DNA from 3 places in the Paenibacillus sp. Marseille-Q7038 genome. Region 1 is predicted to be linked to each of the others. Evidence: riboswitches for the same ligand, from Rfam matches in the RefSeq annotation. Region 1 holds a riboswitch; each other region holds the start of a gene.
The links. A riboswitch is a leader RNA that binds a small molecule or an ion and turns the genes downstream of it on or off. The one in region 1 is predicted to bind cyclic di-AMP.

Region 1 (7,703 bases):
TCCAGGTTTGAGATTTCGTATAATTCAGTGCTTTTGCAGCTTCCCATTGACCTTTTGGAACAGCCTCAATTCCAGAGCGATATACCTCTGAGAGGTATGTGCTGTAATGAAGCCCGAGTGCTATGACCCCAGTATAGAAAGCCGGAACGGAAATACCCACAAGTAACGGCAGACTGTAATAAAGAAAGAACACTTGAACTAGCAAAGGTGTATTACGTATGAACTCGATAACTCCTTTTGTCACTAACGATAGAAGTTTAAATCGACTTCGTGCCATAAAAGCGAGAAGTAAACCAACGAATAGTGCCAACACGAAAGCATAAATCGTAATCAATACCGTCATTTTTAATGCCCCAATTAACTGCGGCAAAATATCAAATACATAATTCCAATCCCACATTTGTTACAGCCTCCCCGTTGTCAATTTCCGTTCAAGTAACCGAACAGCGATAGAAACTAGGGTAGCTATAACAAAATACATCAGCAAAAGCAGCACCAAGATCTCCGTTGTAAAAGAGATGTAGTTATTGCGCAGCACCATTGCCTGATATGTCAGATCAGCCATCGTAATAAAATAGACGAGCGATGTTGATTTAATCAATTCCACCATCTGGTTCCCGAAAGACGGTAGCATTTGTAGCGAAGCTTGAGGAAGTATGACATGAGTTAACCTTTGCCAGGATTTCATATTTAAGGCTATAGCAGCCTCCGTCTGTCCTTTTGGAACTGCAAGCACTGCGCTTCGTACAATTTCTGATCCGTATGCCCCGAAGTTAAGTCCTATGGCAAGAATAGCAGCTAACATTTTCGGAAGCTCAATGCCGATAAAGGGGAGAGCGAAGTATAACCAGAATAATTGAACCAGTAAGGAGGTTCCGCGAAAAATCTCCACATAAATCGCTGAAACAGTACGTACAATCCAGAGTTTTGATAACCTAAGTAAGCCAACAATAAAGGACACAATGATTGCTAATATGGATGAGAAAAAAGCAACCAAGACCGTGATTTCTGCCCCTTTTAATAACGAAGGAAGAAAATCAATCCATGAATTTGGCATGTTATTCTCCGCAAAGCGCAATAGCTGTCATATCGCCTGGAAGCTCATCCTCTGTGAATCCAAACTTTTGCAATATTTCGAGCAACTCGCCTGAGTCTTTCATTTTTTGAAGTTCTGCATTATATGCCGCTTGAAACTCAGTGTCTGCTTGACGAAAAGCGGTCGCCCCATATCCGCGAACACTCTCACCATCTACTATAGGTTGAGTGAAGTCAGCAACACGCTCAATTTTATTATCATTGGCCGATTCGAGCATCGCCTGAAGTGATGGCCCGGTCATTGTTATAGCTTGCACACGGTCAGCTTGGAGTGCGCTAATCGCTGAAGCTTGGTCAGGAACTTGAATAATACGATCGGAAGGAATACCAGACTTTTCTAAATACTCGATCTCCACGGCACCTGTCATGACAGCGACTTTTGCATCCTCGTTACTCGCGATACCTTCGTAACTTACAAGATCTAGCGGATTCCCCTGCTTAACTGCAAGTGCTTCTCCAATGCTATACTCCGGATCCGCGAATAGGACGGCAGAACAACGATTTGGATTGATAAACATTCCCGCTGTAATAAGATCGAACCTCTTAGCTTGCAAGCCGGCTACTAATGAACCAAACTCTGTTAGCTCCCCTCTCATCTCCTTCACGCCTAGCCGCTCTAGAATAACACGTGCTATTTCAACAGCTTCTCCTGTTAGTGTTCCATCAGCCTCTTTGTATGCGTATGGCTTTTCATTTGCAAATCCTACGGTGATGTAACCTCTCTCAATCGCTTCCTCCAGCGGATTCCCACTTGTACTGCATGCTGCTAGAGAAATCACAAAGATTAAGGACATTACGAGAACAAAAACTTTTCTCAAAGCATTCCACAACCTTTCTCCGTTTCTAGATTCAAAAAAATGACACAACGAATACACCAAGTAAACATACATTTTTACTTGGATTTAATCCTTGAGAAAGTCTTATTCTGCTTACTTGAAACAGAAAACTGAATGCAGGTGTGCCCTGTACCTCCCCTCCAACTCAAGCACATCTTTACTTGTCAAAATAAGCACACATGTAAACCGCACTTGGACTTCAGTAAACGGAAAAAGACCTCCACACAGGGGATTAAGACATAGCTCCGCCAGCAGGGGGTCAACAAACAAAGACAAAGGCCCCTATGATTAATGAGTAAAGGGCCTTTGTTATGTGAATTCATTATGTATGTATTAAAGGACCCATCCACTGCTGACGAGGTTAGCTGACGGACTCGGGTAAGATGGTACCCTACACATGGATTCATGTGACTCGCCCCTGAAAACTGGTTCCCCCGCTCTTCAGAAAGTGCTTTCTGAAAACTAAGCGTGAGTCCATAATAAAGGGATATTTTGGAAATGTCAAACTCATTAAGAGTCTTTCTGGTGATAAATGATTGTTTTAACGAAGTTTGAAATTTGGATAATAACTGGATTTTTTCGTTCGATTACGCGATGTAAAAGTTGTATAAGACAAGCTTTAAACAATGAGAATTTAGCTATATAGCAAGCATTTGGCGAAGGAAGAGAATAATGAAAGGAGGCTCTACTTTACTTCTTTTTATTTACTTAGAATCAGGGTCAAATTGAAGAAAATTCAGCCTAATAAATTTATTTAAAAAACAGTTTATTACTGTTGAAGAAGAACGTTTCCTAAATGTATGAGAACGATGCTTTTCGGTGAACTTGCTCATACCACGTGCATGTTAAGAAACCGAGCGTTGCTGATCAAAAGTACATTTCCATCTCAATTTCGTTTAAAATATCTTGGTATTTATCTACTATTTAACAACTTTTAACCTTCTAAGTAATATATTTGTTTGATATGCTTAACCAACATCAATGTGTAAACTGGAGGTTTAAACTATATTGTCAACTAAAATCAAACCCAAACTTCGTTATCTGGGAAAGATAACTCAATCACCGTTTTGCTAGGAGATGCCATTACCTCTGTCAATATTAAGATTCCGGAAATAGTAAAGGATCTTCTCGTTGTCGTCTTGCTTGAGAATAATTTTACCAAAAAAATATGATAACGAACAATTTTTGGTTGAAATCTAACTCTACTATTGAATTCACCAAAAAGCGGAGAACTGTTAGTTAAAGCTCTCCGCTTTTTTAAATTACTATTGTGGTATTTTATCCACAGCCTCTACTGTCATATACAGAATGTGCATGATGTGATTCTCCCGAATCGCCTGCTTAAGCTGCCTAGCATCTAATAAATCACGATACCGTATCCGCCTATTCGTATTCATTAAATAAGCACCTACGATTTGTTTTTCCCCTTCAATCAGCGAAACATCTTCATCCTCTGGCAATGCCTCCACCCATGAAGTTGCGAGCCCCTTACCTTCCTCCATTGTTGCTTTAGGCAGTTCATATAAACTTGTACTTGCTCCATCTACATTGAGTTGTGCGAGTATCTGATCTCCATGATTCATTAATACCAGTCCAAGATCATACTTATCATCTTCTCTTTCAATAAAATTACCCGTAGATAATTCCTGAGTCACTTCTTGAAGCTGTCCACCAATGTAAGTATCAATTCCAAAATGCACCCATTTCTCTGCTCCGTTTGGAATGAATGCTTTATAAAAATGCGCCTCTCCAAGATGCAATTCCGTAAATGTTTTTTCATATGCCGGCTGCACACTTCGAGCAATGGTGGCCTCAGTGGACTGGTCTTCATTCGTACATCCCATAGATACAATAGAAATTGCAAAAGTTACTACCGCGATCCATACAGAACGTTTACGCATTTAATCACTCCCTCTCTATAGAAGGAACACAATGTACATATAAAAAGTTATGGCTGCAACATCTGATAAGAAAATTCTTTTGCACAAAGCTCAAGCCCATAACAAAAAGAACGATTTTGCGAAATATAGAATGAGGATAGATCATAACGATGTTTGAATCCTTCATAAGTAACTAATAAACGATATCCCATCCGCTGCATTGCATACTTCACAAATTGATCCGTATTCGGACCTTCTATTAAAGTAACATACGCATATAGAGAATGGTCCTCTGGTTCATCCAAAATACTCACGCCAGCACATGAATATTCCGTTTTGAAATCAAGCTTTTTAAGAGCCATGAGAGCGGGATAGATGGAAGCATCGACTTCTATATCATCGAAAAGCATCAGTTTTTTTTGCTCATTTTGAAATTTCGGACGTTCAATCCAAGCGGTGAGTTCCCCCTTGCGTCTCTTCCATCGCTCCGCAGATTGATTACTCCATAATTGTTCTATATCCTGCTCCAATCTGCTATTCTCTCCCTTTTATTCGTTATATTTTCTTCTCATTCTACTATAGCTATGATCAAGTGAATACCTCACAAACATGATATATGCCAAGAAGTAGAGAAAACAAAAAAGAGGCTCTTCAGCCTCCCCAATCGTAACATTTCTTTTATTATGATTTTTTCAAAATCCATGTAAAGGTAAGATGATCTGTGCTGATCTCTACCCTTAAGAGGTCAGCACTCTAGGTGTATGATATCATTCTGCTAGCTAAACTTCTTTTTCCATCTCTGAGAGATCTGCTCCCTCTAAAACATCTACTTGCTCTTCGTATTTAAATCTATTCGCAGTGCTTAAATCATTCTTTTACTTTCTATTTAACTAAATCAATTTTCAGCGATTTGTAAATAATTATAAATTAGGTGACAAATCTTTACTGTGACATTTTTCACATTCATATGACATGAAGCCCTCAAGGTTCATTAGAATTGATACAACGACTATGATCTTCGTTAATATAAAATCTATTTTTACCCTGTCTTTTTGCCATGTATAATCCAGCATCCGCACATTTATAAAGATCATCATAACCATTTGTACTTTGATTTACATAGGCAACCCCAATACTTGTTGAAAGTCCATAACGATCATAGCTGCTCAATTCCCGCCGGATACTGTCTAATAAAGCGTTTAGTTTATCTGATAAAATATCTCTAGTTATATTCGAATGAATAAAAACAACAAATTCATCTCCGCCCATTCTCGCGACAATGTCGTTTTTTCTAAAATAAGATTTCAAGCAACCTGCAAATTTCTTTAATAATTTATCCCCTTCTGGATGTCCCAGTTTATCATTCACCAATTTAAAGTTATCGAGATCAAAAATAAGCATGGTTCCTTGTCCTGGTTCATTTTTTAATGAGGTTTTCACTTTCTTTTCTAGTCCTGCTCTATTGGTCAATTGAGTTAAAGGATCCATCTCAGCACCTTCTTGTGCTGCCTGAAGTTCTTGCTCTATTTTAATTTTTAATTTCACATCTTCCGTTTTATCCATGATCATCCCGTAAAACTCATTTTCTTTTGTAAAAGAAACGATACTGATATATCGATCATTTTCTAGCTTTATAATGTTCTCTTCAGAATCAGTAATCAATGAAGTAAGATATTTTTCAAACCCTTTCGGTGTCTTGGTCATTTCATCCCATTCTTCATCATCTATCCCTAAAATACACTGTGTATTATCAGAGAAGAAATTCTGATTTATGGAATATAGACATTCAAACACGGCCACATGACTATCAATGGAAGAAATCAATCTCGACATTCTTTCTTTTTTGTTTTTGTAACTATCTTTCCAGTCATTGAGTACCGCCGTTATATGCCGAAACTCTGTATTGTAGTCTGTTTTAAATGTGACATCCATATTTCCAGCCATCAATTCTTTAATACTCGATTCAATCGATGAAATATCTTGTAAGACATAACGTTTAAGATGATACCTAACAATCATAATGACACAGATAAGTACAGCCACAATACCTGCCAGCAAGTATATAATCTGTATTAGGATTGTCCTGTATACGGTACCTGCCTCCACATAAGCACCTAAGATCTTATCATCTATATTTTTCGTTTTCAGAAACTTCATAGTTCCATTGATTCTAATCAGTTCTCCGGTGTTACTGCTTCTCAGAACCCCTAAGTACTCTTCTGTAGACTCTGCCCCATCAATGTTGATTTCTTGTTCATTATTTTGGCTTATACCTATCACCTTGCCTGTATTCCCATCAATAACAAAAAGAGATATTTGGTGTAAAGTTGGTATATTCTTTATCTCGTTCTCGTTATATGAAACGTCCATTTGTTTCATCATCTCATCAAGTTCCTGGAATGTGTTCTTACTTTCTGTAAAAAAGATGAACCCCGAAAACGTTGTGAATATTAAAATAGATAGAACAACAAAGATGAATCCTATTTTTTTCAGTAATATTTTCTCCATATCTACCCCACATACATCAAGAAAAGTATAATGAATAACTGTTCTCACTAAGATTGCCTTTGCTATTTGATATTATGCTATCGAGATATTATGAGCTCTTTTTTTTGGAGAAACAAGAATTGTACCGCCACAAATAAGCAGTCACGTTATCCACGGCCACAGCAAGAATATTAAATATTCACCTGTATTTCTCTTCACTCCACAAAATTTGATACAATCAAGTAGATTACATTGCTCTGAAGGAGAATAAGCATGTTTAAAATATTCATAGTGGAGGATGACAGAACGCTGGTCACCTTGCTTGAGAAACGATTACATAAATTTGGTTTTGATACTTTTGCAGTCTCCCGCTTCGATACCGTTATCGAAGATTTTGAAGCCTTTCAGCCTCATCTTGTCCTGCTGGATGTGAATCTCCCTCGTTATGATGGATACTACTGGTGCAGACAAATTCGGAATCGGTCCACTTGCCCGATTGTATTTATATCCGCAAGGGAAAGTAAAATGGATCAAGTGATGGCCCTTGAAAATGGTGCAGATGACTATCTAACCAAACCTTTTGACTATGATATTGTCATTGCCAAAGTAAACAGCCACCTCCGCCGCGCATTTGGCCCGTATTCATCCCGTGAACAGGATCGGTCAATAACAGTGGCTGGTCTCACGCTGAATATGGAACGACTCGCTTTATTTTATCAAGATGAGCGGCTCGATCTTAGCCATACCGAGGCCAAAATCATGGATGAATTCATGAAAAAACCGGGCCAAGTGGTATCTCGAGACCGGTTGCTTGAAAAAATTTGGGATGAACATACCTTTGTTGATGATAATACGCTCAACGTGTACATTACCCGAGTTCGAAAAAAACTGAGTTCTTTAGGGCTGACTGATGCGGTGGAAACGATTCGCGGCTTAGGATATAGACTGCGTCCGGAACTGGAAGAACAGACATGAAAAAAGGGGTCTTGCTGTTTCTAAGAGAACAAGTGCCATTACTATTTATTTATATGCTCCAACTTGCACTCATCTCGTTCGTATATTGGCTTGGCGGAATGCGCGATACTTCCCTTTCCCTTTATGCCATCCTGCTTAGTACAAGTCTGCTAATCGCTTATTTGATCTATCGCTACTATACGCATCGGCATTTTTACGAACGTCTTGCAAGACCTAAGGCAGTCCCAGATGAATTAACCTATAGATCTGAACATGCGCCGCTAGCGGAAAGCCTTCATAAGCTATTACTTCACCAAGATCGAACACAAAAAACAGAGCTGCTCAGCGTAAAGGAACAACTGGACCAGCATATCCATTTTATCAATCAATGGGTTCATCAGATGAAGACTCCTCTCTCTGTGATGCATTTGCTAAATCAAGAACGAGATGA
Region 2 (7,703 bases), 1.4 Mb from region 1:
ACGAGTAGAGCAGACCATCACACAGTGTTTTGAAAAAGGTGTAGAAGATTATGTAACCAAACCTTTTTCTCCTGTGGAACTCGATGCCCGCATTCGTCGTTGTTTTCAATAGAAATCATAGATCTTACAGTAATCGTAGCTTGTAAAATAGTAGATTTCAAACTGATAAGGTAGTCCTGTTTTAACACATAAAACAAAAAGTGAGCTGTGTATCATGGTAACTAAATGATACAGCCTGCTTACCTAAAATTCCATTTGGAGGGTGAAGTACTGTGAAAGAGCAATTCCATACTTTAATGAACGCAATTGAAAGCAAGAAAGCCGTGTTGGGTGTAGTAGGACTAGGATATGTTGGCCTGCCGCTCGCAGTAGAAATGGTAAAGCAAGGATTTACGGTAATCGGTATTGATTTAGACCCGTCCAAAGTGGAGAGTATTTATCAAGGCGAGTCCTATATTCATGATATTTCTTCGGAAGACCTGAAAACGGTAATGCAAAGCGGTCGCTTTCAGCCGACAACAGATTACAGCATGCTGCGTGTGATCGATGCACTGAGTATCTGTGTACCAACACCACTCAGTGAAAACCAGGATCCGGATACATCATACATTGAAACAGTGGTAGAACAAATCAAATTGCACATGAAGGAAGGTATGCTCATCACGCTTGAGAGCACAACTTATCCTGGTACAACGGAAGAATTGATTGAGCAAAAACTTGAGGCTATTGGTAAAAAAGTAGGAGAAGATTATTTCCTCTGCTTCTCACCAGAACGTGTGGATCCGTCAAACGGCAGATATACTACTTTTAATACACCAAAAGTAATTGGCGGTACTACGGAAGAATGCTTGAAACTCGGAGCAGCACTGTATAGCCAGTATGTAGAAACGGTAGTTCCTGTATCTAATCCAAAAATTGCGGAAATGTCTAAGTTACTCGAAAATACGTTCCGCAGTGTAAATATTGCGTTTGTAAATGAAATGGCAATGATGTGTGACCGTATGGGGATTGATATTTGGGAAGTAATTGACGCAGCTGCGACAAAACCATTTGGCTTTATGCCGTTCTATCCAGGCCCAGGCATCGGTGGACACTGCATTCCGCTTGATCCGATGTACTTATCCTGGAAAGCGAAAGGATTTAGATTCTACAGCCAATTTATTGAACTTGCTCAATCCACAAATGACAATATGCCGTACTACGTAATGAACAAAACAGCAACGATTCTGAATGAATATGCGAAATCAATTCGTAAATCGAACATATTGCTGCTCGGTATGGCGTACAAACCAAACATTGCGGATCTTCGTGAATCTCCAGCTCTTGAAGTTTACGAGCTCTTTAAAGAAGCGGGTGCCAATGTAGAGTACTTCGATCCGTATGCAGATACTTTCCGCGATAAACATGGAGAAACGGTTCATAGTGTGGAGTATAACCCTGCTAACTTCAAAGGTTATGACTGCATCGTGTTAATTACGAACCATAAGAATCTAGAGTATGATGAGATCGCATCGCTGGCCGTACCTATACTCGATACTCGTAATGCATTCAAGGAATACCCATTACCGCACATCTATAAAATAGGCCATTCTGTACAGCATCCCGTAGCATCGCAGGAAGAAGCGGTATTTGCTTAAGAAAAATGCGGTGAACGCTGCGCAGAAGCCATCGAATAAAGGAGGATATGCATGGAATACGTGGCCGGCATGGGTAAAAGGAGGCAGCTTGGTAATTATCTTTGTCCTTTTACTTATCCTATATTTCATGCTGAAATCACCTGGGGTGAATGAAAACAAAGCGACATGGCTATGGGATGCTTCGATCATTGAAGAGCGTACGGATGAAATTGTGATGTTCTTAGCAGAACAAAAGGTGAATACTGTTTTTCTGCAAACGAAAGAGAGCGTGTCTGATGAAGCATATCGACATTTTAATGCGGAAGCAAAAGCTCACGACATTTCAGTCCATGCACTCAATGGTCACGCAGACTGGGCCTATACAGAAAAGCGACAAGAAGGCACGGTATGGGTTGAATGGGTAAAGAAATTTAACCAGGAAGCAGCACCAGAGGAGCAGTTTGCAGGTGTACAGTTCGATGTCGAGCCTTATCAATTGCGGCGATGGGAACAAGAGGAACAAGCAGTCATTGCAGAATGGAGTGCAAATATAGAGGAATGGATTCAGGCAGGGTCTGAAGGCAATCTCTATATGAGCGCAGCGGTTCCTTTTTGGCTGGACAAGCGAGAGAGTCCGGATGGTGAGGGTACACTCAGCCGGTGGATGATTGATCAATTTGATGCCATTGCCATCATGGCTTATCGAGACAGCGGTCAGCAGATGTATGATCTCTCCAAGGAAGAACTTGCTGAAGCAGATGAGCTGGACAAGCAGGTATGGATCGGTGCCGAGCTTGGTCATACCGAGGAAGGCGAACATCTAACCTTTTACCGGAAAGCAGTTACGAATATGGAATCAGAGATGGAAGTAGCGGCTGAACTTGGCACAAAACATCATTCCTTTGCCGGACTTGCGGTACATCATTATGAAGTGTGGTATGAGAAAATGAATGATGATGTATCTCTCGTCCGTAAAGAAAATGAATAGTCAATCCTAAATCTTGTTTGCGGAAATAAGAGATAGTAAAAAGAGAGAACGGTATGCTTACTTTAATAGGCAGACTGTTCTCTTTTTTTGTTGTTGACAGGCTGTCTTAAATCATTATAAATAAGATGGTGGGTTCCACTTCAAATACAATACATAAGGGAGCAAAAGTATTACGATGAGTAAACTCGAAGTATTACAGAATCCGAAACAACGTAAGCTGCTATTTAGTGCTGGACTAAGCTGGATGTTTGATGCCATGGAAGTAGGTATGATGTCCTTTATCGTAGCTGCTCTGGCGAAGGAATGGCTCCTCAGTCCAGGCGAAGTAGGGCTGATCACAAGTTCCACTTCCATTGGTATGGTCGTGGGAGCTGCTCTCGCAGGCACGCTGGCTGATAAGTATGGAAGAAAAGCTGTTTTAATGTGGACACTGCTTATTTTCTCGGTAGCAAGTGGATTTTCAGCTTTAGCTACAGGGTATGTGTTCCTTTGCCTCATTCGTTTTGTGGCAGGGATAGGTCTTGGAGGAGAACTTCCGGTCGCTTCTACGCTTGTATCCGAATCGGTACCTGCTAAGGAAAGGGGACGAGCCGTTGTTCTGCTTGAAAGTTTTTGGGCTGCAGGCTGGATTATATCGGCTCTTATTTCTTATTTCATCATCCCCGAGTACGGATGGCGTGTAGCTTTTCTAATCGGTGCATTGCCTGCATTTTACGCGCTGTACTTACGCAAAGCTATCCAAGATCCACCTGATTTTAACAAGAAAAAGGAACTGAAAAAAGTTACCTTTGGAGAGAAATTCAAATCGGTTTGGTCCATAGAACATCGGAAGACCACGCTGATGTTATGGATCTTATGGTTTACGGTTGTATTTTCTTACTATGGTATGTTTTTATGGCTGCCAAGTGTCATGACGTCAAAAGGATATGAGCTCGTCAAAAGTTTTCAGTATGTGCTTATTATGACGCTCGCGCAGCTGCCTGGTTATTTTACTGCGGCTTACTTTATTGAGAAATTCGGGAGAAAATTTGTACTTGTCGTATATTTAGTGATGACAGGATTCAGTGCGCTCTGGTTTGGAAATGCCAGCTCGGAGATATCCTTAATTATTGCAGGAATGTCACTTTCTTTCTTCAATCTAGGGGCATGGGGAGGCATGTATGCTTATACACCGGAGCTGTATCCACTGAGAACACGCTCTACTGGAGTAGGATTATCTGCATCCGTTGGCCGAATCGGAGGCGTGATTGCACCACTACTTGTAGGTCTTTTGGTCCAAAAAGGGGTGCCTTTTAGTACAATATTCACCATGTTCTTTGTTACGGTATTAGTTGGTGCAGCAGCGGTACTCGTGCTAGGTAAGGAAACAAAAGGGACGGAACTTGTAGATTAGGTCCATCGGCAGATGTAACAAAATTGTAACTTATGTTATAGTACACATTAGGTGTTACTTTTAGCGCCGCCAAATTCAGTGATGAGATTTTTTTATGTAGTACGTCTTATCACGAATGAAACGGAGGATATGTAAGACTAATGAAAAAAATACCCACACTTATCTTAACATGTGCCTGTGCTCTTTCCATATTGGGTGCATCATCAACAGCTAGTGCTGCGACACTACAGAAGGGTAGTAGAAGTTCCGAAGTAGTTGAGGTCCAAGAAAGACTGAATAAAATAAAATATTTCTGGGCTGGCATCAGCGGTTACTATGGAGACAAAACGGTTGCAGCTGTGAAGAAATTCCAGAGGGTGAACAACTTAGCTGTCGATGGAAAGGTTGGTCCCAAGACAGAAGCCAAACTGAAAGCCAAAGCGCCGATTAATAACAAAGTGTTAAAACATCTGGCAGGTATTATTCAAGATGAAGCTGGCGGAGAATCATTTACTGGACAAGTTGCCGTAGGAGCTGTCATTCTAAATCGTGTTCAGAACGGGGCATTTCCGAACGCCATTACGAACGTGATTTTTCAAAAAGGGCAATTCTCACCTGCAGCGGATGGCAAACTAAGTGTGCCAACGGCGGGTGCATATGAGGCAGCTCGCAGAGCTTTGACAGGATATGATCCTTCTAAAAATGCTCTATACTTCTATAATCCGAAGTATACTTCATCTTCTTGGATGAGTTCTAGGCCAGTTACACAAAGACTTGGTAATCATGTTTTCACAAAATAAATATTGAATTTGTAAGAATGAAGTGCACTTGAAAAACGCTTCGCCGGGAGAAAGCAGGAACAGTTCCCTTTCTCTCGGCTTTTTTTTCAGGATCGGCAAAGCCAGATCCCACTATTAAACTTACATCACGAATCTGGAGGTTGTCATAGATTATATGAACAAATTAAATAACAACAAAAAGTGGAAAAGATTCACAGCAGGTTTACTTTTAAGCGGATCGATAGCAATAGGTACGGTAGGGATGGCTTCTCCGGCCAGTGCAATGCTTCTTCAAAAAGGGACTCAACATTCTGAAGTTGTAGAACTCCAAGAGAGACTCAGAACGCTTGGGTACTTGTCTGCTGGAGTAACCGGATACTATGGATCACAAACAGAGAAGGCAGTTCAAACCTTCCAGAAGCGAAGTGGACTGGCCGTAGACGGAAAGGCAGGCAAACGAACGATAGCCGCTTTGAAGACGAAGGCACCTGCCGCAGGATCTACACTGAACGCTTTAGCTAAAGCAATAAACGGTGAAGCGAGGGGCGAATCATTAGAAGGTCAGGTAGCGGTAGCTGCTGTCATCCTTAACCGGGTCCAGTCTAATCAGTTCCCAAGTTCCATAAAAGAGGTTATCCTTCATCCTAGACAGTTTACTGCGGTGGATGACGGTCAGTATAACCTTACTCCTAATTCATCAGCTTATATAGCAGCAAAGCGTGCGCTGAATGGTGAGGATCCAACAGAGGGAGCTCTCTATTATTATAATCCGAAGATTGCTACATCTGCTTGGAGTAAGGCACGCCCTATTATAAAAACAATAGGGAATCATGTTTTCACAAATTAGGAATTAAATTATAGAATCAATAAGATGATTTCTTACAAGAGGTCACTGAATAAGTCCCCTCATAAAGAAAAGGTACGGCTCCTCAAAAACAGTTGAGGGGCTGTACCTTTTTTTGGGCTGTATATAGCGGATTATAATAAGATGTAGTGTTCGTGGATGATTAGATAACAACAAACCCCGGTTCTGAGCCCTTATGCGGCACTGTAGGACATTACTTACACCCGAAGGAACAATATAACTTCATCATCAATGTGCTGGCAACGAAAGCGCGGTACAACTCGATGTCAAGTAAGAAACTTCTAAGACAAAAGAAGACATTCATCTCCAAAACGCGGAGTGAATGTCTTCTTTTAATACTAATCTATAATATTAGAGTACACTTTTTGCTCCTACATATTTAGGACCCCAGTAAGTGTTACTCAAGCTGTCGATTTTAATACCACTGGAAGTAGTGGCAGAAATGAAACTATTGTTTCCAACGTAAATGCCGACATGAGAGACAGATGAACCTGTTGTATTAAAGAAAACAAGGTCGCCTTGCTTCAAATTACTTTTTGATACAGAAGTTCCTGTTTTATACATGGAAGCAGCTGTACGCGGAAGAGATACATTGTGTTTCTCAAAAACATATTTCACAAAACCAGAGCAGTCAAATCCACTTGGAGTAGAACCGCCATATACATAAGGTGTACCTATATATTTTGTGGCTTCTTGGACAATACTTGTTCCTTTTACATGATCATTTCCTACGAGAATCGGGCTATACGTTTTACCTGTTGTATTTACCATGGCAAGGGAATAGCTCTTTTTCCAAACCACGTCATTACCCATTGCTTCGGATATAAAACGAAGTGGAACGTATGTACGGCTAGAGCGAATAAACACTTGTGTATCAAGACTTACACTTTTTCCGTTGACTGTTGCTGTTGTGGAACCTGTTTTAATTTTAATTGTAGTTCCATTTTTTTTAATAGTAACCGTTGTAGTTGAACCTGATTTAGAAGAACTTACGGTATAATTCATTTCTTCTGCAAGTTTACGTAATGGAACTTGCGTTCTATCGTTATTATCTAGAAAAGGAGAAGCATCCTCAAAATTAACAAGACTATCATTAAGCTGTACATTTACACTATTTGAACCTGAAGAAGAAGCATCTACTTGCGAATTTCCGAGTACTAAGCCTGCTCCAAGCAGAGTAGTTAACAACATACATTTACCAAATTTCATCATTATTATTTATTCCTCCGTTAGCCTCCGAGGTTAGTTGACGGGTTTGAGTAGAAGGTACTCTAGGATCTTCATCATCCATTCACCCCAAGTATGTAAATCGTCCCCCGTACTATCTAGTAGATTCGGCTTTATTAATATTAATCAACTGTAACTAATATATAATAAAAAAAGCATTGAATGTTACAAAACTGTAACCATAGTTTCGCTTTTCATACACTAAAACTTGGCAAAGATCTTAATTATATACTTATATAGAGAGGTTAAATTCATTTAAAAGGGTTAATTTATCACCAAATCGAAGAGTTGAAACACCTATTTAGGTTACAATATTGTAACCTAAATTATTAATTTTCCTGTTTTTATTACAAAATATTTATCTATTATTTCATATAAAACCCTTAATTTTCTAGTTCTTTGGTAAAAATATAACAAAAAAACAACCCGTTATTTTAGAAATAACGGGTTGTTGGGGTGATCATTACAAAGATGTTATCAAATTATGTCGATTTATTACGTCCTGTTATTAGTAAAAGGAGGAATGAAATGACAATAATAGAGATCGTCCACACCCAAGCCATGGTTGTATTACCGCTGTCTACAGCGATATATATAGCAGTGGGTACAGTCTGCGTTTTACCTGGTATATTACCTGCAATCATAAGTGTAGCCCCAAACTCTCCCAGCGAACGGGCAAATCCAAGTATATAAGCGGTCATAAGAGAAGGCCATACAAGAGGAAGTGTAATATAGCGAAAGACTTGCCATTCATTTGCACCGATGGAGCGTCCAGCTGCTTCAAGCTCTTGGTCCACGGACGAAAATCCAACTTTCATCGTCTGATAGACCAGAGGGAATGAGACAACAATCGAAG
Region 3 (7,703 bases), on a different contig from region 1:
CATCATCGAGAGCTTCTCTCCTCTTCCTGTTGCAAGGGCCGTACCTCCTGTTATACAGAAAGGGACATCAGACCCAAGCTCTGCACCTAGAAGTCTAAGTTCTTCATTAGAAATACCGAGACCCCAAAGTTTATTTAGTCCTCGCAGGGTTGCAGCAGCATCACTGCTTCCCCCTGCTAGTCCTGCAGCGACCGGGATTTTTTTATCTAAATGAATATAGACGCCTTTCTTGACGTTATATCGCTCTTTTACTAGCCTGGCAGCCTGAAAGGCTAAATTCTTCTCATCAAGGGGAATATATCCCGCCTGGCTGGAAATCATGATGGTGTCGCGAGGCATTTCTGCCATCTCGATTCGGTCAGCAAGATCGACCATTGTCATGATCATCTCAACTTCATGATACCCATCGTTTCTTTTATGTAATACATCCAGCATCAAATTAATTTTTGCAGGAGCTTTTTCGTAAATTTTCAAGGCGTTCACCCACCCTTAGCTTTTCCCTCAAGACAACTTAACATATTATATCAAAATGACGCTGTCAAGTCATTCTGCCGATCATAGACCAACTTATACCTGCTTAGTAAACAATAGGGTTAAAAATAGAGAGAAAAGACCCCCTACATTCAGGGAGTCTAATGCTATGTTCCTTCTAGGACTTTCTCGCAGCCTGTTCAGCGAGCTGAATTGCCCGCTTTACCATATTGCCTGCATCCTTAGCCTTGATGCCTCCCCAGCCTTCCTGCTGAACGGTATCATAAAAGCCTAAGTCTTTTGCAAGCTCATTCTTAAGTTCCTCTGACATTACACTGCGTCTTCTGCGACTCATGGTGGTTCCTCCTTATAAGGGGACTGATAATTTCCTGCACCATTAGTATCTCTTTAGAAAAGAAACAATATGCATCAAGACTTATCGCTATGTTTTGGTATTGGATAAGGTTTAAACGAAGAGTCAGGGTATGTATACCGCCAAACAAATTAAACGATTTAGCTATAAAAAATGAGACAAACTCCTAAAAGCAACCCATATACAAAAAAATGGCCTCACCCTGCAACCAGGATAAGACCACCTTACAAAAATCATGCTTACACTTCGGTATACGATATTTCACTTGCAACCTGCTCAGGATCAAAAATTGAAACTTGTACAGATTCAGTTAATATATCGGCGTAACTGTAAGACACTCGTTTAAACGTTTGTTGTTCTTGATCTAGCTTGACAATAAAAACAGAAGGGTACGTTTCTTCGAGTACACCGGTCCGCTCAATTGTCTTACGGCGTCCGCCGTTCGCACGAAGCAAGATCTTCTGACCAACGTGAGCGTCGAGACTTCGTTTAATATCCAATAGCGTATTTTTAGCCATCGTGTAACGACCACCTCTTTCCTCTTGTCCATTATACAACGTTTCTTATTTATTGTCAAATCAAATAAATCATTATATCAGTATCAAAAATAAGTTGTCAACGAATTTTTTGGCGGATTCTATATTTTTTTAAATCATTTTTATGAAGTATCCAAACCTAGTTCATTAGTATGTTGTTATGTGAAATAAAAAAACAGAATCCATTAAAGGAATCTGTTCTCAAGAAAGTTTTAAAAATATATTCGCCGATTTTTAGATTGCAGCCGGCGTAACCTTTAAAGTCGTTAAATCTTGTAATGGAGGCAGGCCGATTCGGTAACTCCCTTTGGATTCAAGCCCGCCTATTCCTTCACTACCCGTAATTGTATGATGGACGATGTCATTCATATTCATTGTATCTTTGACAGAAGTAAAAGCAGCTTTAGCCGCCACGTATACCGGATCAAGTGCATGAATAAGTACCCGGCTAGGTGAACTCGCAAAATTAGCACCCGCACGGATCAGCGCCTCAAAATGAGACTGACATGCCCCCGCCACAATAGTGAGTGCATCAAGATGCCACTCATATTGTCTTGCAACTTGTATGGCAGCAATGAAATTAGCTGAGTTTTTATAATGATTGATGTTGTAAAGATCATACGGCTGTCTACTCTTCAAAACTCCATCATGCCCTGTAATAACAACAATGTCTGGACGGGAACGCGGCAGTAATCGGTAAAGGGTATCTGCCATAGACCCTTCATGCACGAAGTGACCTTCAGCAGGTACACGTAACCTTTCGTATAACGCCATGCTTTTCTTTAAGTAATTAGGATCCCCATCCAAATGCAACACCTTACCAGGCATTTCAAAATAAGAAGGGGTTTCTGTCTTTGCTGCTGTATGGTTCCAATCATCAATAAGTCCTGCCTGATTTCGTTGTGCCTGTTCTTTGCGATGCTGCTGAAGCAGCGAATACGACTCATTGGCTTTAATATGAGCCAATCTTGTTTTTTTTGTTTCTGGTTCGTATGGCACTTTCACCAAATCATCCAGGGGGGAATCGGCAAGAAGCCTGAATTCGGTTCCTTTAATCACCGCTTTATCCTCCTGGAGAGCCTCTACTCGGAAAGTAACGTCACCACCGTACGACTTCCGAATGACCAAGTCTCCTAAATTCATCAACATTATCACCTCTAACCCTATGGTATGGGCGTCCCCCTGCTTTGGTTCGTAGGTGATAAAAAATATGAATTCTTAGATCCTTGGACTGTAATATTAGTTTACTCCGTACCTATGCCTGCTTCCAGTAAAACAGCACTCAAACGAGCGTACTCCTCGATACTGAGTGTTTCCCCGCGTCTAGTCGGTTCAATACCTGCCTTAAGCAGAAGCGGTTCTAATTCATCTTTGTTTTCTTTGGTAAAGAAACGGCTTTTTAAGTTGTTTGCTATCGTCTTCCGTCGTTGAGCAAAAGAAGCATGGACCACTTCGAAGAAGTGTTTTTCGCTTACCACCTCAACAGGCGGCTTTTCCCTTACCTTCAATCGAATAACGGCAGACTCTACATTAGGCTGAGGTATAAAGACCGTATGCGGTACGATGCATACTAGCTTTGGATCACTGTAATATTGCACAGCAATACTAAGGGTGCCGTACTCTTTTGTGCCTGGAGATGCAGCCATTCTCTCTGCTACCTCTTTCTGAATCATGACCACAATGTTGTCGATCGGCAGCTTCTCTTCGAGCAGCTTCATCAGAATAGGAGTTGTCACATAATAAGGAAGGTTAGCCACGACGCTGACTTTATCGACATCACTAAAATTTTCTTTAAATAATGCAGGTAAATCTGTTTTAAGAACATCGCCATGATGTAAATATATATTAGGATAAGGTTCAAGTACTTCTCGCAAAATCGGGATCAGGCGTTGGTCAATCTCTACTGCAGTTACCTTCTTAGCTGCCTGAGCCAGTTTTTCAGTCAGTGCCCCAATACCTGGTCCAATCTCCAACGCACCTTTGTTTTCATCCAGATTTGCAGCATCTACAATTTTGTGGAGGATGTTCTGATCAATAAGAAAGTTTTGTCCCAAGCTTTTCTTGAAAGAAAATCCGTGTCTTGCAATAATCTCTTTTGTCCGCCTTGGTGTTGCAATTTCATCCATACCCTTCACGTTCTCACAATCCTTTTTGTTCAATTTGCTCAAGTGCATTTACAAACTCTTCACGACTAATCTGAAACATTGTCAATCTTTTATATAGCTGTTTTCCATTACAATAACCAATTCCTAAGATATTACCAAGCTCCATACGCCGAGAAGCGGCATTTGGGTGCACAATAAGTCCTGCTTCGATCAAGTCCTGCCAGTCAATAAGCGGCTTAGCTGTCTCATACGCCGTATGAGCTCGTGATAATGCCTCACGAATCGCTTCCGGTGAAGCATTCTCAACACCAATATCACCTTTACGAGTCGCATCTTTTTCTTTTATAAAAGCATGACTTACCCCGGGAACTTTATTCGCTATTATTTTACGAATACGTTCTCCTGCATGATCAGGATCTGTAAATACAATTACGCCCCTTCTCTGCTGGGCAAGTTCGATTTTTCTCAAAATTTGAGCATTAATAGCAGAGCCCCCAGTTTCAATGGTATCCGCATCTACAGCACGTTTAATGGCAACTGTATCATCTCTGCCTTCAACAACAATAATTTCTTTAATCATGACCGCTTGACTTCCTTTCTAAACAAAAAGAGAAGAGGAAAATTTCCTCTTCTGCATGTAAGAGGCAAACGATAGACCTGTGGTCTAAACTTTCGTTTACCTTATATAGCATCACCGAATCATGTTGTTAATACTATAGCATTAGCGATGCATTGTAAATTATATTTTAGTTCAGTTCCGGCTTCACAGGACCGATAACATACACGGTTTTTCCCTTTTTACGGCCAAAAGTCAAGGCTTGATCCAGACTGTCATAATACACGTCTATTTTATTTCCTTTAATAGCTCCGCCCGTATCTTCAGCACGGCGGAAGCCGACGCCTTCAATGTATACCCACCATCCAAGTGGAATCACATTTGGATCTACAGCAATTGTACGTCCTTCCTGTACACGAGTACCGGACGCTGTTTTCGTTCCTATACCTTCTTCTTCCGAAGAATAGGCTGTCATAGACACATTATTAAGTACTTTTTTTGCTTTGAAAGACACACCGTCTTTCGTTATTGTATCACTGGTTGAAGAAGAGGAAGATACCTTCTTCACTTTATCCGATAAAGATTTGTTACTTGTATTAGGTGTACTTGCTGCCGCCACAAGTGTCTCGGGTTCAGGTTCAGGTTCAGGTTTAGGCTCTGGCTTTTTCTTGGATCCGACAGCAATGACTTTATCGACTCGGTTCTTCGCAACTGTCTTATCCGTCATTTTCTTGGATACCAACTCGCCGTCCTGGAACACTTTCTCGATGGTTTGAACCATCACACCTTCTTGCCCATTTTGTATTACGCGGTTATCCCCTTTGTACAAGCTAGGGTCAGCAGTTTTGATTACTTTATAAGGAATCGCAACTTCTTGTTTTGCCGTTTGTTTTGCTACCCGGACAATTTTAATATTAAGATCTGCTTTCACCGCGGTGTCCACAGAAGGATATACTTTATCATCTTCTGATACCTTCACGCCCTCATTTGCAAGCGCTTCTTGGACTGTATCCTTTGTCGTATAAATTTGTTCCGTTTTTCCATCCGCTGTTACGTTCACTGCAACAGCTCGTTTAATGGTAACTTGATCTCCATCTTTGATTGCTCCATTCAGCGGCATCGAAATCTCATCATGGGGGCTTACTGTGATTGCATGCTCATCCAGCATTTCATTAAGCATACCCTCACGAGTTTCCAGCGTTTGGACCTTGCCATCCACGACTAGTGAAATTTCTTTACCTCCCTGACTGTAAACAATAAGAGAGACCATAACTAACAGTGCGATTGAGAAGATTGCGACTAGTATCATTTGACGCAGATTCTCATGCTTCCATCGCAACGCGTAAGACTTGCTGGATGATGGTGACTCATGGGTCTCCTCTGGTTGGAAATTTCCCACTTACTCCGTCCTCCTTCGTAGCCCCGCCGTCAAGAGTAATGCATGATAGTATTTTGACGCGACTATTACATTTGTATACAGAATCAGATCACTCTGTTTCTGCACCATGTGCCACTCTTCGCGGCATGATGTTTCCTCCTGTTAACCAACAGTATGACGAGGTTGTAACTTTTATTCTTCTAAAACAAAAAAGCCAGTAGAGAGTTTTTGAGGAGCTCTCTCATGGCTTCCGGGTAAGTTCACAAGAATAACCGGAAACATCATACGCGAGTTTACCTCTTTATACGCTTACGGAGTTAGCTGTCGGATTGGGACGCAAGAGTCGCCCTGGATCAGGTCATTAGCTCATGGCTAGTGCCTTTTCCTTCACCCCAAGACTCAAAATGAATCAAATATGATGGTCTAAAGTGTATAGCGATATGCTTGTAAGACCACCTTATTGGTTCCCCCGTTCTTCGGTTTTCGAAGAATTCAGCGAGAATAACACACGAAGTGAATTTTTCAACATTTCACTGAAACGATGATATCCTGTTTATATGCATGTTGTAAAGCCGTATTCAACTACGTTTTTCTAAATAAATGGTTAAAAGTTTGTAATAAACACGTGAAAAACCTTCCAAAAAGGTGAATCGCTCTTGTTTACTCACTATTTCATCTATTTTGCTCCATATATGAACTATATTCCAAATAGTTCCAGTGCATTTCGGGTCGTAATCTGCCCGATTTCCTCTACAGATACCCCCTTTAATGCTGCTGCAGCTTCTGCCACGAGCGCTACATGTGCCGTTTCATTTCGCTTTCCGCGATACGGATGTGGTGTAAGGTATGGAGAGTCCGTCTCAATCAATAATCGATCCATAGGTACCTTGGCAAGTACCTCTTTCGGCTGTTTCGCATTCTTAAAAGTAATAGGGCCTCCGAACGAAAGATGGAATCCCATATCAAGACACATTTGTGCCGTTTCCCAGCTTCCTGAAAAAGAGTGCATGATTCCGCCGACTTCATGTGCTTTTTCTTCACGCAGGATTTTAACTATATCCTCATGAGCGTCTCGGTTATGAATAACAATCGGCATGCCGATTTCTCTAGCAAGTCCAATCTGACGCCGTAAAACCGTATGCTGAATTTCTTTCGGAGAAGTATCCCAGTGGTAGTCTAGCCCAATCTCCCCGATCGCTACCACTTTCTCATGCTCACACAAAGAAGCAATCCATTCCAGGTCTCCATCTTTCATCGTAATGGCATCAACCGGATGCCAGCCAACAGCTCCGTAGATGAAATCGTACTTTTCGACAAGTTCCATGGTCGTCGGTATCGTTTCGCGATTAAAACCGATATTTACCATCCGAGTTACTCCCGCATCGAGAGCACGCTGGATCACTTCTTCTCGATCGTTGTCAAATTCTGCTGCATCTAAATGGGTATGTGTGTCAAATAACATCGTTTTGTGCCCCTCTCTTGCTATGAATGAAAAGTATCTATTCTAAAAAAAGATTACATGCTTATGAAAATATTTTTGCAATTTGAGGTGGAAGTTGTTCTAGAACGGCTCTCACTTTTTCTTGTGGAAAATATAAATGATAATTGCCTCGCTGAATTCCACTAATGGACCGAACGATTTCAGATACTTCTGAGATATCGCGCAGTCGTTCCTGTTTATCGATGATAATGATTTGCTTTTGGCTATCCTCATCATCCGGACGAAACACATCATACGGCAGATCTGATGGAAAATCAATTTCCAGGTCATACTCTGGATTAAGTCCCGCTTCTTGAAAAGCATTTGTCATTTCTGTGATTTCATCAGCTGACTTAAGATCTACTTCTACATATTTATACAGTTTTCGATCCAAGAATCGCGTACATAATTCCCGCAGCAATTCATCCTTTTCTTCCGTCCACTGGTTAAATGCAGTTTGTATAATGGACTCATCAATACGAAGATATTCTTGTACCGTAATATTCCCTTTAATGAGGGAAAGGAGTGAGGGTAACATAAATCCGAATGAATATTCGCTTTGAACAAGCTCTTTTGCTCTTCTAAAGATTTGACGAAGAATAATTTCTGAACTGCGGGTTACAGGGTGGAAATATACTTGCCAATACATTTGATAACGAGCCATAAGATAATCTTCTACAGCATGCATTCCTGAATCCTTTACGACAACCCTGCCATGATACGGACGCAGCATTCGTAGAATTCGATCGAGATCAATCGTGCCATAGTTTACCCCAGTATAATAAGCATCTCGTAATAAATAAT

Region 2: linked by a shared signal. The riboswitch ahead of ACWPWY_RS12350 (C40 family peptidase) and the one ahead of ehuB (ectoine/hydroxyectoine ABC transporter substrate-binding protein EhuB) in region 1 are both predicted to bind cyclic di-AMP.
Region 3: linked by a shared signal. The riboswitch ahead of ACWPWY_RS18980 (ubiquitin-like domain-containing protein) and the one ahead of ehuB (ectoine/hydroxyectoine ABC transporter substrate-binding protein EhuB) in region 1 are both predicted to bind cyclic di-AMP.

What each region holds. Positions count from the first base shown of each region.
Region 1 covers NZ_CBCOOM010000001.1:1,192,496-1,200,198, reverse strand. The annotation lists gene ehuD (ectoine/hydroxyectoine ABC transporter permease subunit EhuD) at 1-400, opposite strand, end outside; gene ehuC (ectoine/hydroxyectoine ABC transporter permease subunit EhuC) at 404-1,057, opposite strand; gene ehuB (ectoine/hydroxyectoine ABC transporter substrate-binding protein EhuB) at 1,059-1,913, opposite strand; cyclic di-AMP (ydaO/yuaA leader) riboswitch at 2,267-2,410, opposite strand; gene ACWPWY_RS05750 (hypothetical protein) at 3,197-3,832, opposite strand; gene ACWPWY_RS05745 (hypothetical protein) at 3,880-4,341, opposite strand; gene ACWPWY_RS05740 (diguanylate cyclase domain-containing protein) at 4,793-6,319, opposite strand; gene ACWPWY_RS05735 (response regulator transcription factor) at 6,572-7,273, shown strand; gene ACWPWY_RS05730 (sensor histidine kinase) at 7,270-7,703, shown strand, end outside.
Region 2 covers NZ_CBCOOM010000001.1:2,589,278-2,596,980, reverse strand. The annotation lists gene ACWPWY_RS12380 (response regulator) at 1-112, shown strand, start outside; gene ACWPWY_RS12375 (nucleotide sugar dehydrogenase) at 273-1,637, shown strand; gene ACWPWY_RS12370 (hypothetical protein) at 1,630-2,604, shown strand; gene ACWPWY_RS12365 (MFS transporter) at 2,780-3,997, shown strand; gene ACWPWY_RS12360 (cell wall hydrolase) at 4,138-4,776, shown strand; gene ACWPWY_RS12355 (cell wall hydrolase) at 4,931-5,602, shown strand; gene ACWPWY_RS12350 (C40 family peptidase) at 5,972-6,832, opposite strand; cyclic di-AMP (ydaO/yuaA leader) riboswitch at 6,837-6,970, opposite strand; gene modB (molybdate ABC transporter permease subunit) at 7,330-7,703, opposite strand, start outside.
Region 3 covers NZ_CBCOOM010000002.1:373,659-381,361, forward strand. The annotation lists gene ispE (4-(cytidine 5'-diphospho)-2-C-methyl-D-erythritol kinase) at 1-474, opposite strand, end outside; gene ACWPWY_RS18955 (small, acid-soluble spore protein, alpha/beta type) at 650-826, opposite strand; gene veg (biofilm formation stimulator Veg) at 1,084-1,362, opposite strand; gene yabG (sporulation peptidase YabG) at 1,615-2,523, opposite strand; gene rsmA (16S rRNA (adenine(1518)-N(6)/adenine(1519)-N(6))-dimethyltransferase RsmA) at 2,625-3,506, opposite strand; gene rnmV (ribonuclease M5) at 3,520-4,065, opposite strand; gene ACWPWY_RS18980 (ubiquitin-like domain-containing protein) at 4,232-5,440, opposite strand; cyclic di-AMP (ydaO/yuaA leader) riboswitch at 5,712-5,927, opposite strand; gene ACWPWY_RS18985 (TatD family hydrolase) at 6,117-6,881, opposite strand; gene ACWPWY_RS18990 (HD domain-containing protein) at 6,943-7,703, opposite strand, start outside.